One region of the Lysinibacter sp. HNR genome, then DNA from elsewhere that is predicted to be linked to it. Evidence: predicted binding sites of a transcription regulator. Region 1 holds the regulator's gene; the other holds the start of a gene.
The links. Region 1 encodes HrcA, which represses chaperone genes, less so after heat shock. Its sites were predicted from a motif close to TTNGCACTCGNNNNNNNCGAGTGCNAA; they were not measured.
Positions count from the first base shown of each region.

Region 2: the regulator HrcA is predicted to act here: its motif matches at 2,866-2,892, upstream of groL (chaperonin GroEL).

Region 1 is NZ_CP121684.1:1,747,059-1,751,483, forward strand. It holds gene FrondiHNR_RS07875 (16S rRNA (uracil(1498)-N(3))-methyltransferase) at 1-194, opposite strand, end outside; gene dnaJ (molecular chaperone DnaJ) at 206-1,303, opposite strand; gene hrcA (heat-inducible transcriptional repressor HrcA) at 1,358-2,428, opposite strand; gene hemW (radical SAM family heme chaperone HemW) at 2,616-3,848, opposite strand; gene FrondiHNR_RS07895 (DUF1990 family protein) at 3,854-4,425, opposite strand, start outside.
Region 2 is NZ_CP121684.1:2,447,744-2,452,168, reverse strand. It holds gene FrondiHNR_RS11195 (ABC transporter substrate-binding protein) at 1-763, opposite strand, end outside; gene FrondiHNR_RS11190 (LytR C-terminal domain-containing protein) at 1,007-1,660, shown strand; gene FrondiHNR_RS11185 (DUF3048 domain-containing protein) at 1,796-2,812, shown strand; gene groL (chaperonin GroEL) at 2,936-4,425, shown strand, end outside.

The DNA of each region.
Region 1 (4,425 bases):
ACCTCACGCGGGGTGGCGCGAAGCACCTCACACTCGGCAAGTACCCCGGCTCCGTTTCCCAAAAGGATAGATTCACCCGCCCGGAGTCGACTCACGGTAGCTGCGTGTCGGGCCTCCTCCCCGGTGAGAAGCACCGAGGACCCCACCGCCATCTTCTCAGCGGTCAGCGACTCGTCAAGGTACAGATTGCTCACGCTAGGCTCCCCTACCCGCGAAAGAATCGATCACGAAGTTTACTAAACATGCCCTGTTGGAAGTGACTGAGCGTGGGTGCCGGGGGCTTTGAGGACTCCGCGAGCTTACGCACCAGCTCTTTTTCTTTGTGATTGAGCCGGGAGGGGGTGAGCACCTGCACCGCGATTTTCAGATCACCACGATTGTTTCCGCGCAATTTAGTGATGCCTCGATCTTTGATCGTAATGATGTCGGCACCCTGGGTTCCCGCCTTGATCTCAACCGGAACCTCACCGTCTAGGCTCTGAATAGTGGTTTCCGCCCCAAGAATGGCATCTGTCATTGACACCTCGAGGGTGCAGAGCAGGTCATCACCGTCACGGCTAAACACATCGTGATGCAGAACACGGAACTCGATAAAGAGATCGCCATTGGGGCCTCCCGCAGGGCCGGCCTCTCCCCCACCCCTCAATTGCATACGGGCACCAGAATCGATGCCGGAGGGAATATCGATAGTGATGTCACGCTTTGCCCGGATTCGACCGTTGCCGCTGCACTCGGTGCAGGGGCTCTCAATAACAGTTCCATACCCCTGACAGGCGTTACACGGCTGGTTGGTAACAACATTGCCAAAGAGGGAACGCACCTGGCGCTGAACCATTCCCTGTCCACCACACACCGTGCAGGTGGTAGGAGAGGTTCCGGGTTGGCAGCAGGAGCCGTGACAGGTGGTGCACGTGACGGCGGTATCGATTGTTATCTCGCGCGAGGTACCAAAAACGATGTCGTCGAGCGCCACATCGATGCGAATCAGCGCGTCCTGTCCCCGCTCGGCACGTTCGCGCGGGCCGGAGCCTCCCCCAAAGCCTCCCCCAAAGAAGGTCTCGAAGATATCCCCAAAGCCGCCAAATGCCTGGCCACCCTGGCCGCCCATATCGTATTGTTGGCGCTGTTGTGGGTCGCTTAACACGTCGTAGGCGTGAGTGACCGCTTTGAACTTCTCGGGAGCCTCGGGACTCGGGTTCACATCGGGATGAAGCTCACGCGCCAAACGACGATACGCTTTTTTAATTTCTTCCGAGGTTGCGTCACGTGAGACACCCAGCACCTCGTAGTGGTCAGCCGCCAAGGGCCACTCCTTACTCTCTTTATTTACTATGATTCGCAGCGTGAGGCCGCAGTTTTATTCCTCGCTAAACAGCCTGCTCAGGTAGCGAGCAACCGCCCGCACCGCCGCAATGTTTGCGGAGTAATCCATCCGTGTGGGTCCTAGAACCGCCAGGCGGGAAACCGAGTGCGCAGAAGATTCGTAGTCGGTTGAGAGAACCGAGGTTTCTTCCAACCCAAAAGCCTCGTTTTCACGTCCGATACTGATTGCCATGCCGGTTTGGTCAAGCCGCAACTCGGCAAATAGCTTGAGGAGGATGACCTGTTCTTCAATGGCGTCAAGAAGCGGCGGAAGGCTCTTATTAAAATCTATTTCGGTGCGCACCAGGTTGGCCGTTCCCGCCAGAACCATTCGATCACTGCGGTTTATCGTGATCTGTTCAATGATCACGTCGAGCACTGTAAGCTGTTGCGCTTCGATACCGGAGAGATTTTCTCTCGACTGTACCCGTCGCGCAATAGTATCCCGAATCTCCCGAGTTTTATGTGCGGCAGCGGCCATATCGAGATCGCGAACAGCAGCAAGAAGCTGATCCCGTAGCTCAGGGAGCCAGAGGCCGGTACCGTGAAGACCCACGGCATCGGTGTAGGGAGCTATATCGATATTTCGTTGCTCCACCACTCCGTTATCGGTGATAAGCACCGATACGATACGCAGGGGGCTGAGTTCGACAAGCTCTATGTGCCGTACGCAATTTTTTGCCAGGGAAGGATACTGTACAACAGCCACCTGGTTGGTGAGCTGAGAGAGCAGGCGTGCCGTGCGAACCAGGGCATCATCTAGATCGGCCGACTCAGAGAGAAACCGTTTGATGGCCACCTTCTGAGCCGCCCTCAGCGGGCGATGATCGGCTAGCTTGTCAACAAAAACCCGATACCCCTTATCCGTGGGAATTCTCCCCGATGAGGTGTGGGGAGCAACAATAAGCTCTTCTTCTTCGAGGTGGGCCATATCGTTACGGATAGTGGCGGCAGAGACCCCAAAAGAGTGCCTATCAACAATGGATTTTGACCCGACGGGTTCTCGTGTTTGCACATAGTCGGTGACAATCACACGCAGAACGTCAAGACCACGCTCAGAAACCACGCCGCACCTCCCATACTCAATTAATTGTTTTTACACGCCTCTGACATGCTCATGCCCTATCTCAAGATATTGGCACTCGTCCAGTCCAAGTGCCAATTCTACCCCGAGCTACTGATAACTTGCGCACAATCTATCACCCTTGCAAACGAGCGGTTCGCAACCCGATCATCACAAACTGGTTTTATCACTACGGGTCGGCGTCAAGCAGGCGATGCACAACGGCATCTGCCAGTAGTCGCCCACGCAGTGTCAGCACAATGCGACCGGAAAAAGCGGCGGCAGGCTCAACCAGCTCGTCTGCAAGGAGACCCGCGATCGCCCGCTTCCCAGGGTCCGTCAATTCGCTCACGGGCAGTCCCTCAGCAAGCCTCACCCGCAGCATAACGTTTTCGATTCGCCGAGTCTCTTCATCAAGGTTTTCGCGTCCTGCCGAGGGAGAAACCTCTCCCACAATACGATCCGCATAGGGTGAGGGATGTTTAACATTCCAAAAGCGCGTACCACCGATATGGCTGTGCGCCCCCGGACCCACACCCCACCAATCCTCTCCCTTCCAGTAGGAGCGATTGTGCGCGGACTCGTATTCGGGCTGTCGCGCCCAATTACTAATCTCGTACCAGGAGTAACCGGCCGCACTCAGCCGTTCATCCACCATCTCGTACATGTCGGCGTGGAGATCATCATCGGGCTGGGGATAAACACCTCGGCGAATCTGCCCGGCTAGTTTTGTCCCCTCCTCCACGATCAGAGCGTAGGCCGAGAGGTGATCCGGCGCACACTCAAGAGCCATCTCGACCGAGGCCCGCCAATCCTCCAGTGATTCTCCGGGTGTTCCATAGATAAGGTCAAGGCTCACCTGCAAACCGGCCGCACGGGCCCATTCAACAACACGAGGCACTCGCTCCGGGTCGTGGGTTCGATCCAGCGTTTTAAGCACGTGGGGAACCGCCGATTGCATACCAAAACTCACCCTGCTAAATCCACCGTCACGAAGGCGTTCCAGGTAGTCGCGATCAACCGAATCGGGGTTGGCCTCGGTTGTTATCTCGGCCCCGTCCCGGATTCCCCAGCGATCACGAATCGACTGAAGGATGCCGATAAGGTCGTTTGCGGGCAGCAGGGTTGGGGTTCCTCCTCCAAAAAATACGGTGCTCACCGAACGGTCACGCACACCGGAGGCCCGCAGCACGTCCCCCGCAAAATCTATTTCTGCCCGTGCGAGGGAGGCATAATCGCTCCGTTTTGCCCCGCGCAACTCCTCCGCGGTGTAGGTATTAAAGTCGCAGTAACCGCAGCGAACCAGGCAAAACGGAACGTGGACGTACACTCCGAAGTTACGGGTTTCATCACCTCGGGATGCCGCGGGAGGGAGCAAACCATCCGGCGGAGCAGGAAGGCCAAGAGGTAGCGGGGCGGGCATGTACGCTACTCAACTCGACGGGCTGCGGAAACTACCGTCTGCGTTGGCAAAAGCGCACGCAATTGCTCACGGGCACGATCCTGGACAGACCGAATCTCCGCCGCTCTGAGAGGTTTCTTCCAGCGCGACTGAACGACCTCGTGAAACCCACGGTACACGGCCCACACGGTATCGTTCTCTCGCTGCTCCACCATGTAAAATTCTTCCCCCACGGGACCTCGCGCATCAAGTGTTCCGTAGGCAAAGCCCACGCGATTTGTCTCGTTGACGACAAAAACAACACGCACCTCACGCGAGACAGACCCGCGAACAAGAGTCGCCGATATCCCGGGGGTGATAAATTCTTCGCCCTCTTCCGAAAAGAGCTGTTCATCCCCATGATAATCCGCAAAGGGAATGCCGTTCTCATCGAACTCAAGTCCCGTGTAGTGACTTCCTGTTCCCTCGTGGATACTGTGGACGTCAAACCCGGCACCGCGCTGCGCCCCCCACGTCATCAGCCGGGCGCTGGCCAGGCGGAAACGTTCGGTGCCGCTACCCAGTTTTACGGCAAATTCGCTCGGAGTGCTTCCCCTGG
Region 2 (4,425 bases), 700 kb from region 1:
GGGCTTGGATATCAGAAATCACCTGATTAATGTCTGCGTTGAGCTTTGTTGAGAGTTCTTCACCAGCCTCTGGGTCGCCCAGTGCGAGTGCAACCTGCTGAGCCTTTTCCACGGAACCCGTGATTGACGGTGTGCTGTCCACAAAAACGAGCGGTATCCCTGCATCACGCAATTGGAGTACTACGTCCAGGGGTCCGATTGAGCCGTCGGTTATCACCAGGGAAGGGTCAAGCGCGATCACGCTTTCGATATTGATGGAGTGGCTGCTTCCCGTCACGATGGGAATGTCTGAAGTGTCGGGAAAGCTCGTTGCAACATCACGGCCCACCAGATTTTTGCCGTAACCGAGCGCAAATATGGTTTGACCGATTGAGCCGGATATATCAAACGCAACGATGCGAGAGGTGTCTGTTACCGTAACATCGACGCCTCCGGTTGGGTCGTGTGAGGTAACCGTTGTTGGTAACGTCTGTGTCCCGGGGCTGACCGCGGCAACCGAGCCCCGTTCGGGAAGCCGAGTGGTACACGGACCCTGGCCGACTCGGGGGTCTGTGGCGGGTGTGAGAGTGGCGAGTGGTTGTGAGAATGATTCGGAACTCGTGCAGGCCGGACGCGTCTGTGCCGCAGGCGAGGTATTGTCACCGCCAGTAGTGTCGGTGTTGTTGAGCGAGCATGCGCTCAGTATGACAACGGTGAGGGCCACGGCAGACGTGGCGGTAAAGCGCGTGGGGGTGCTACGACGACGCCGAAGGCTGGGAATCATAGGAGGGTGACGGCCTTAGTGAGTGCGGAAAATAAAATAATAAAGTGAGGCTATCCTAATGGATACGTCTGTGAACTTCCGGCGAACAGGGCGCTGAGGAGCTTGGTTTTTCTGCGGGAGTATCTTTATATGTGGGCCTTGGCGTTAGCCTGCGTCGGGGTTTTAGCCATGAGTTGTCGTCCACGCGTCAAGAATAAGGCTATTATCGAGGCAGGGTTTTTAAAGATTCGGAAATGCTGCTAAATGGAAAAACGCGATAGAGATCCTCATTTTGCGAGAGCAGAAGTAGAGGATGCTTCCTCCCGTGCATCGCTTGGTGAGGGGGCAGCGTCGGATGACCCCTCCTCTGAGGCCTCTCCCCACTCCTATCTTGCAGACCCTTTTGACAACCCCAACATGGGAAAACGGGTGGGGGCGCATCGCGCCGCGCCGCGCCGCGCCGCGCGCTGGATCTACTTTCTCTGGGCTGCGATAGCGGTGGTCGTTCTCACCGTTGTGGGAATTATCTTTTTAGTTATCGGGCCGGGTAATGTTTCTCTGCCACGCACCTCGGGTCCGGCTGCTGTCTCGACGGCTAGCCCTGAGCCTTCTGTACAGGCACGGACTGAGGAGTCCACGACAATTGCCATCCTTGATGGAAGCGGAAACAGCGCCCTGGTATCCCAGGTGTCAAGCTTTATTGCCACGAATAAACTCGGAACGGTGGTGTTTGAGGGGCAATCGGCAGAAAACGATATTGCTCAGAGCGCCATCTTTTATTCTTCGGAGCGAGATGAAGGCCTCGCCAAAGGTCTTGCAGACGAGTTGGGCGGGCTTCAGTACTACCTATCAGAAGAGGAAGAATCGTTGGATACCCAATTGGTTGTTCGCCTGGGAACTCAGTTTGAGTTGCCTTAAAATCGTCGCGATTGGCTGATAATCTACCGTCTATTTACTCTTGAATGCTGCTGTGATGTGCATTCCGTGGTGGCAATCGGATAGCGTAATATTGCGTCCGTATTGAATAGTGTAGAGAACAGGAACAATCTACCAGTGACCTCTAAACGTCTTTTTATCCGGCAATCAATTATTGCGGGAATAGCTATCGCTACCCTGGCCCTCACCGCTGCGTGTGCGCCTGAGTCAAAATCCGCTCAAAATACGAGTGAGCCCGCTGTTATTGAGGAGAAGCCGCTTTTTGCTCCCCTGCGTGGCACGGAGGTTCAGAAGGGTGAGGCCACCAACCCCTCACTGGCGGTTAAGATCGATAATCACGAGTCTGCCCGTCCGCACATTGGCTTGAACAGCACTGACCTGGTTTTTGAAGAGCTTGTTGAGGGCGGATACACGCGCTACGCGGCAGTGTGGCAATCGAGCATCCCTGAACTGATCGGACCGGTGAGGTCGATCAGGCCGATGGACCCGGATATCGTCTCACCCCTTGGCGGAGTGATCGTGTACTCGGGGGGACAGCAGCAATTTGTGGATCTGATGAAGGCAGCCCCGGTAGAAAACCTGGTTTTTGACCAGGATCAAACACATTTTTATCGGGACAATGCGCGCATTGCACCGCACAATGTGATTCTGCGCGCGCAGGAGGCGATTGCAGATTACAGCGAGCTCCCTGCGCCCGAGCAGCAATTTGAATACTCGAGCGACGGAGCCTCCTCCACCGCCGCTACCGTGGGAACCCCCGCTTCGCTCGTGAGTATGCGGTTCTCTAATATACGTTTTCCCTCGTGGGAGTGGGATGAGGCGAGTGGGCTTTACCAGCGCAATCAGGAAGACACCCCGGATATCGACGCCGAGGGTAATCGGATAACCGCCACCAATGTGATCGTGTTGCGGGTTCCCGTTGAAATGGGGGAGGTTCCCAAGACCGTTCTGGAGGGAAGCGGAGAGGCCACATTCATTACAAACGGCAAGGCTGTTGCCGGAACCTGGCAAAAAGCGGGTCGTGACGAATCCCTAGTGTTTAACGATTCTGAGGGAAACGTTATTAAACTGGCTCCCGGAAACTCGTGGGTTGAGCTTGTTCCCGCGGCAGAGGGCACCGTGAGCGTTCAATAAGCATGGTGATTGTGGTCACTTGCACTCTCGGGCAACGAGTGCCAGAATTGTCTTTAGCACTCGCCTTGAGTGAGTGCTAATTTCCACCTAATTCTTTGAACGTCCAGGAGGGACGATACTCACATGGCAAAGATGATTGCTTTTGACGAAGAAGCCCGACGTGGTCTTGAGCGTGGACTCAACACGCTCGCAGACGCGGTCAAGGTAACGCTCGGCCCGCGCGGTCGCAACGTTGTACTCGAAAAGAAGTGGGGCGCCCCCACCATCACCAACGATGGCGTATCAATCGCCAAAGAGATCGAACTCGATGAGCCCTATGAGCGCATCGGCGCCGAACTCGTAAAAGAGGTCGCGAAAAAGACCGATGATGTGGCCGGTGACGGTACCACTACGGCAACCGTTCTTGCCCAGGCTCTCGTGCGTGAGGGGCTGCGCAACGTTGCTGCCGGTGCCGACCCGATCAGCCTCAAACGCGGAATTGAGAAGGCTGTAGAGGCTATCACTAACCAGCTTCTTGCAAACGCTAAAGAGATCGAGACCACCGAGGAGATTGCGGCTACCGCATCCATCTCTGCTGCAGACAAAGAGATCGGCTCGATCATTGCCGAGGCAATCGACAAGGTGGGCAAAGAGGGTGTTGTTACCGTTGAGGAGTCTAACTCTCTCGGAACCTCCCTTGAACTCACCGAGGGAATGCGCTTCGACAAGGGCTACCTCTCGGCATACTTCGTGACCGATGCCGACCGCCAGGAGGCAGTCTTTGAGGAGCCCTACATCCTCATTGCTAACTCCAAGATCAGCAACATTAAGGATCTGCTCCCCATCGTCGACCAGGTTATCCAGTCGGGCAAGCAGCTCCTCATCATTGCTGAGGATGTTGATGGAGAAGCTCTTGCAACTCTCGTTGTGAACAAGATCCGTGGAATCTTTAAGTCTGTTGCGGTCAAGGCCCCCGGATTTGGAGATCGTCGTAAGGCTCAGCTGCAGGATATCGCCATCCTGACGGGTGGACAGGTTATCAGCGAAGAGGTTGGTCTCAAGCTGGAGAACGCAACGCTCGACCTTCTTGGACGCGCACGCAAAGTTGTTATTACAAAGGACGAGACCACAATCGTGGAGGGTTCCGGAGACGCCGATGCCATCGCCGGTCGCGTGGCTCAGATTCGTAAAGAGATTGAGAACACCGATAGCGACTACGACCGCGAGAAGCTGCAGGAGCGCCTGGCTAAGCTCGCTGGTGGTGTTGCCGTTATCAAGGCCGGAGCCGCAACAGAGGTTGAGCTCAAGGAGCGCAAGCACCGCATCGAAGATGCCGTTCGCAACGCGAAGGCCGCCGTTGAAGAGGGTATTCTTCCCGGTGGTGGTGTTGCCTTGATCCAGGCCGGTGCCGCCGTGTTTGAGAGCCTGAAGCTTCAGGGCGATGAGGCAACCGGCGCGAACATTGTACGTGTTGCCATTGAGGCTCCTCTGCGCCAGATTGCGTTGAACGCTGGCCTGGAGGCCGGGGTTGTTGCAGAAAAGGTTCGTAGTCTGCCCGTTGGTCACGGCTTGAACGCCGCAACAGGTGAGTACGGTGACCTGAGCGCCGAAGGAATCATTGATCCCGCAAAGGT